One region of the Bacillus hominis genome, then DNA from elsewhere that is predicted to be linked to it. Evidence: riboswitches for the same ligand, from Rfam matches in the RefSeq annotation. Region 1 holds a riboswitch; the other holds the start of a gene.

Evidence for each region. A riboswitch is a leader RNA that binds a small molecule or an ion and turns the genes downstream of it on or off. The one in region 1 is predicted to bind cyclic di-AMP.
Region 2: it holds a riboswitch for cyclic di-AMP, as region 1 does, so the genes downstream of both, QUF93_RS11220 (potassium transporter KimA) here and QUF93_RS06180 (hypothetical protein) in region 1, are expected to answer to the same signal.

Annotation. Positions count from the first base shown of each region.
Region 1 is NZ_JAUCFS010000005.1:726,945-730,359, forward strand. Features, by position in the region: gene thiF (thiazole biosynthesis adenylyltransferase ThiF) at 1-165, shown strand, start outside; gene thiD (bifunctional hydroxymethylpyrimidine kinase/phosphomethylpyrimidine kinase) at 172-993, shown strand; cyclic di-AMP (ydaO/yuaA leader) riboswitch at 1,079-1,226, shown strand; gene QUF93_RS06180 (hypothetical protein) at 1,320-1,706, shown strand; gene QUF93_RS06185 (hypothetical protein) at 1,723-1,953, shown strand; cyclic di-AMP (ydaO/yuaA leader) riboswitch at 2,215-2,360, shown strand; gene QUF93_RS06190 (SipW-dependent-type signal peptide-containing protein) at 2,457-2,561, shown strand; gene kdpF (K(+)-transporting ATPase subunit F) at 2,558-2,638, shown strand; gene kdpA (potassium-transporting ATPase subunit KdpA) at 2,658-3,415, shown strand, end outside.
Region 2 is NZ_JAUCFS010000005.1:1,719,304-1,722,718, reverse strand. Features, by position in the region: gene QUF93_RS11220 (potassium transporter KimA) at 1-1,461, opposite strand, end outside; cyclic di-AMP (ydaO/yuaA leader) riboswitch at 1,606-1,752, opposite strand; gene QUF93_RS11215 (hypothetical protein) at 1,892-2,020, shown strand; gene panE (2-dehydropantoate 2-reductase) at 2,098-3,030, opposite strand; partial or broken gene QUF93_RS11205 (hypothetical protein) at 3,194-3,415, shown strand, end outside.

The DNA.
Region 1 (3,415 bases):
GAATTGCTGAATGGTCGCGTGAATGATTTGAATGTAAATCCATATTTATTATCATTTTCTGTTGAAGAAAAGAGATTAGTTGCTTTCAAAGATGGTCGTGTACTTGTGCATGGAACGAAAGATATAAGTGAAGCGAAAACAATTTATCATCGCTATTTTGGATAGAAAAGGATGAGTGGGATGAAAGTAAATAAAGCTTTAACAATTGCAGGATCTGATAGCGGAGGCGGTGCTGGAATTCAAGCAGATTTAAAAACTTTCCAAGAGCTTGGTGTGTACGGAATGACGGCTATTACAGCAATTACTGCTCAAAATACGCTTGGCGTTCAAGGGGTATATCCTGTTTCTTTAGAAGGAATTACGGAACAGCTGAATTCAATTGGTACGGATTTAACACCAGATGCTGTGAAACTAGGAATGTTATTTAGCAGTGAAATTATTCAAATTGTTGCAGAGCATATTAAGAAATTTGGCTGGAATAATATTGTGCTAGACCCTGTTATGATTGCAAAGGGCGGGGCATCATTATTACAACAAGAAGCAGTACAAGCATTAAAAGAATATTTATTACCAGTAGCAACCGTTGTAACACCGAATGTTCCAGAAGCAGAAGTGCTAACTGGGATGAAGATCCATAACATCGAAGATAGTAAGAAAGCTGCGAAAGTAATGCGCGAATTAGGTGCTAAATATGTGCTTATGAAAGGCGGACATGCGGAATATCAAGGTAATGAAGTAATTGATTTACTCTTTGATGGAGAAGAGTTTATCGAATTTAGAAGTGAACGAATTCCTTCGAAGCAAACGCATGGAAGTGGCTGTACATTTGCTTCAGCAGTTACGGCAGGACTTGCGAAAGGATACTCGATTGAAGAGGCAGTTCAAGAAGCAAAACGATTTATTAGTATAGCAATTGAAGAACCGTTGAATATTGGAAGTGGTCATGGACCGACGAATCATTTTGCGTATAAATTGAATAAAACGCGTGCGTAAGTAAGTGGAAAGTCAGTTTTGTAACTGGCTTTTTTTCTGTTTACTTTTTCCAAATACAAGAGTAATATATCAGCCAGAATACATTTTTTTGTAAACGCTGAGTCCAAATGTATGGAGCGGAGGAACCAATTTGTGCAGTGTCACTAGGGGTGAATCTTTCAATTTTGAAAGTAGGGCTACTCTCAAAGTCCGAATCCGACAGCTAACTTCGTAAGCGTCTTGAGAGAGGATGGTGCCAGGGTGGATACATCACTTCATCGGTCCGATTAGTATAGGGGAATATCAATCTACGTTTGAGTTCTTTTATGCTAAGGAGGATAAGGTACATGGAATTAACACTTATTTGTGTTGGAGAAGAAAACAAGATAAATAGTTTAAGAGAATTAGTAGCATTTCAGCATGAGTTAATTATTTTTACAGCAAATGAAGAGCTAGCAGCTGAAGTTAGAAATTGTGGATTTGATTCGACTTATAGCTGTAATAAGGAGCAGGATTTTACTAGTATTTGCGAGCGGATTAAGAAAGTGATTTTATTAGGAGATGAGTTTCCGATAGTTAGCTTCTTCACAGAACGCATTTGTTTTTATTTTAAAGCGCCTATTACTGTTGTTACGAGGAATAAACGATATCCGGCCAGGCTCTATGAAACAATTGGAGCTAAATTTGTAGTGTTTACGAACTGTGATAATATTTCTTTTTTATTTTTTGAATAGGGCGGGGGAAATGAAGATGAAGGTGTTGTTACTAGGAGATATAGCGAATCGTTGGGCGGCATCGGTAGAGAGAGTTCAAGAATTGATAGTGCTCGATCCTATTTTTCCAAGGCCATATATAATATTGCCATCGAAAGATGCTTTATATTTAAAAACGGATATTATCGAATATGAGCAGTTACATGCAGAACTGGCACAGGTTTATATTCGAGGGAGAAATTTACGTGCATTTTTACGAGGAGAATAAAGAGTGAATGAAAAAAGAGCGAATGCTGAGTGCAACAAGCTATGCACTTCATGTAATTCGCTCTTTTTATTTCATATTTAAAAGATCATTTTTATGAAAAAGAAAGAAAAGACAAGGAAATAGATGAAATTATATGAATAATACGTAATGTAAGCGTTTAAATGATAGGATATTTTCTTATTTTAAGTAATTTACCTCTTTACAAGTTAAATATAGAGGAGTATATTTACTCTCATAAATCATTCATGAAATTTCCAAAAAAACCTAAAATCGCTGAGTTCCAGAAATGGAGCGGGGGAACCAATTTTGTGCATCGTCACTTGGGGTGAATCTTTCAGTTTTGAAAGTAGGGCTACTCTTTAGGCCCGAATCCGACAGCTAACCTCGTAAGCGTTTAGAGAGGAGGTTTACTTTGTGTTGTTCACTTCGAACACTAAGTAGAGCTTAGTGTTCTTTTTTTGATAATCATATGGTAAATTTTAACAAAAAAGTGAGGGGTAGCTATGTTAGATGTTGTGATGATCGGAATTTTTGTTGTATTAGTCGCATCGATGGCAAGTCTTGCAAGTTGGTCAGATAAAGTTGTGAAAGAAGGGAAGCAATCATGACGATTGCCTTATCGGTTATTGTTGCAGCGATTACGGTGTACTTAGTTTATGCATTATTAAATCCAGAAAAGTTTTAATTAGGGGGAATCATTCATTATGATTTGGGTCGCAGTCGTTATTACAATGCTCTTGTTTATTTTAGTAGCAAAGCCAACGGGGATTTATTTAGAGAAAGCCTTTCAAGGTAGCAAAACACTAGATAAAGTATTCGGGCCTTTTGAAAAACTTATTTTTAAAATTACGGGTGTGAAAGCATACAATCAAACGTGGAAACAGTATGCATTATCACTAGTTTTATTAAATGGATTTATGATTGTCGTTGTATATTTCATTTTTAGATTACAAGGTGTATTGCCATTAAATCCAGCACACATTGAAGGAATGGAGCCTACGCTCGCTTTTAATACAGCAATTAGCTTTATGGCTGATACAAACTTACAGCATTATAGCGGTGAAAATGGTTTATCTTATTTATCACAATTAATCGGGATTACATTTTTAATGTTTGCGGCACCAGCAACGACGTTAGCACTCGTTATGGCTTTTATAAGAGGACTCGCTGGAAAAGAACTCGGTAACTTTTTCGTTGATTTTACGAGAGCATTAACGAGAGTTTTTCTTCCTATCGCATTTATTGCGGCGCTAGTTTTTGTCGCACTTGGTGTACCACAAACGTTAGACGGGGCAGTTACAGCACAAACAATTGATGGTGCAAAGCAAAGTATTTTACGTGGTCCAGTTGCATCATTCGTTTCCATTAAGGAACTTGGAAATAACGGCGGTGGATTTTTCGGAGCAAATTCTACACATCCTTTCGAAAATCCAGGACAAATGAGTAATATTTTACAAATGAT
Region 2 (3,415 bases), 990 kb from region 1:
TACTACATGAGTCATACCAGCTACAGGAACGACAATTACATTTCCCTCAATCGGAACAATCCGTTCACAAGTTTTTAAACTTAATTGGTCGCCTACTGCATCATAATGCTTCTTAATTCGATGGAACAAGAATATGATCGCAGGTAAGAAAATAAGAATTGACCAAACTTGTGCGAACTTAGTTAAAAAGAACATACTCATTACGATAAAACTAATGACTGCACCAATTAAATTAATCGATAAACGTAAAATCCACCCTTCAGGTTTTTCACGAAGCCATTTTAATACCATCCCAGTTTGAGAAAGTGTAAATGGGATAAATACCCCTACCGCATATAGCGGAATTAAATGTTCTGTTTGTCCTTGGAAAGCTACAATTAAAATAATTGAAGAAATCCCAAGTATAATAATACCATTTGAATAACCTAGACGGTCTCCTCTAATCGTAAACATTCTCGGTATGAATTTATCTTTTGCAAGGTTAACCGCTAATAACGGAAATGCAGAGTAACCTGTGTTAGCAGCAAGAATTAATATTAAAGCTGTTGTACCTTGTATGAAATAGTACATGAAATTACGTCCAAATGTTTGTTCAGCAATTTGTGAAACAACTGTTACTTCTTTACTTGGATTAATTCCATAATAATAAGCTAAAAAGACAATTCCTGAAAATAAAACCGCAAGTAATGCGCCCATTGCAAGCAATGTTTTTGCTGCATTGTTAGGTGCAGGATCCTTAAAGTTTGGAATCGCATTAGAGATTGCCTCAACACCTGTTAAAGCAGAGCTTCCTGAAGCAAATGCTCTTAACAGTAAAAACAAACTAATTCCTGCAACTGGTGTTCCAATTGGCGCGTGTAAAGTCGGTGAAACGTGACCAGTTAAAATATTATATATTCCTACACCAATTAATATAAATAGTGCTAGAACGAATAAATAAACAGGATATGCTAAAACGGAAGCTGATTCCGTTACGCCTCTTAAATTTAAGATGGTAATCAATATTACAAATATAATCGCAATGATTACATTATGTGCATGTAAGCTAGGAAAAGCTGATGTGAGTGCATCTGTACCCGCTGATACACTTACTGCAACAGTTAAAATGTAATCGACTAATAAAGATCCTCCTGCTATTAAGCCTGGATTCATCCCTAAATTTTCTTTTGATACAACATACGCTCCCCCGCCATGCGGATAAGCGAAAATAATTTGACGATAAGATAAAATAAGGGCTGTCAATAATACTAATACCCCAACAGCTATCGGAATTGAATACCAATAAGCTATTGCTCCAAGACCTGCTAAAGCAATTAAAATTTGCTCTGGACCGTAAGCAACCGATGATAAAGCGTCAGAAGATAAAATTGCTAGCGCCTTCGTTTTATTGAGCTTTTGTTCTCCTAGCTCAGTTGATTTTAACGGTCTTCCAATTAAAAATCTTTTAATAGATGAAACCAATGCTGTCCACTCTCCAATAATTTTGTACGAAATTTTCTGCTAGTTACAGCAAGTAAAGTATTTCTTCAGAAAACAAAAAATGTCTACAAGCCATAACGAAATAGACTTGTAGACATTAATTTTTTTGTCGCACAAGCTCCACCTTCCTTCTCAATATAACGCTTACGAGGTTAGCTGTCGGATTCGGGCCTATGAGTAGCCCTACCTTTTTCAAGGATTCACCCCATTGGATTATGTATTAATCCATAAAAACGGGTCCCCCGCACCATGCGGCTTCAGCGATTTAGAAAATTGAAACTGTGGATTATAATACTCCTTTATTTTCAAAAAGTAAACAAAAATTTTAAAAAAGAAAAAAATTAAAATGATTGTGCATAATCCACCGAAAAATATACATAATGAATACTAAAAATCCACAAAGGAGACCCATATGTCTAAAGAAAAGAAGCCACTTTTTTCCGACTCATATTTAGATGCAGTAGCAAATGAAATTAATCAGTTATATGGTAATCGTGAAAGAGAACGAAATACGGCCAATAAACCGAAAAGAAACGAATAAATTGTCAAAAGTAAACACAAAAAAGGATAGCAACATTTATATTTTGCTATCCTTTCCACTTTTTCATACCATTAAAATCACACTATTTCTTTACTTAAGATCATTTCTTCATATACCTTTAAATTTTGATATACAACACTTAATAAAGGCACATCTATAGACATTTCCTCTGCTAATTTCAATAAGTATCCTTGTAAATGCTTCCCTTCAATGAGCGAACCTTTTTCCATATCTCGCTGCATCGATGACTTCATATCATACGAAATTTTATCAATCGTTTTCATATGTTCCTCAACGATATTGTCCTTAACTGGAGCCTCCATAGATTTCATGATTTGCACAGATTCTTCAAATAAATTCCTAATGAATTCTCGGCCACCATCACTCTCACGAATCGGTCCTATCGGCGCACGCATTAATGTTGTCACACCTGACATTACGGTGATAAATAAATATTTATGCCACATATCTTGCAAAATATTTTCACTTAAAACAAAACTAGCTTTCGTATCTGCAAATGTTTTAGAAATACGCTTTATTCTCTCTGAATCTTGATGCTTAATTTCCCCAAATACAAGTCTGTTGGCAACACTAGTTTGTACGACATCTCCTTCGTTATTCAGTGTCGTTTCAATAAAACATAAACCACCAATCACTTTTTCCACGCCGAACTCCTTTTGTAATAGTGATAACTGTGCGATACCATTCAATAATGGGATTATTACTGTGTTCTTACCTACAAACGGCTTCAAATCTACTATCGCTTCGTTTAGATGATACGCTTTTGTTGAAAATAAAATTACATCAAATGGAGAAGTTATATCTTCTTTCGTTATCAATTTCGGTTGAAATGAAAAATCTCCATTAACACTACGAATAACAAGTCCTTTTTCCTCTAATTGCTGTTTTCTTTTGCTGCGAACGAGAAATGTAACATCCTCTCCCTTTTCTACTAATCGGCCACCAAAAAATCCTCCGACGCCACCAGCTCCTAATACTAAAATCCGCATACTACATCCCCCTTTTCATAAAACAATCATACTAGTTTTATTATACAGGTCTCCTATTAAATAAGCTGAATTTTCATTCTTAACCTAGTGAAAACGAGAGGTTATTTTCAAGAAAAATTGGGCATGTTGTTTCTATAGCTTATATGGAAAGGAAACAATGTTGATGGAGGCAATACAAACAATCGAGGAAAAAGGTGTAACAACAGCTATATTTCAATTTATATTCCCATCTTCGTTTAAAACTAGATATGAACAAAATATGTTCCCTTTCTTACAAAAAAATGATTTTCGTCCTTTTCGACTCAATCATCTTGAAGATGACAATACATATTACGGGAAATTTCAAGTTTCACATCAAAATATGGAAGCTTATTATCTTTCCTTA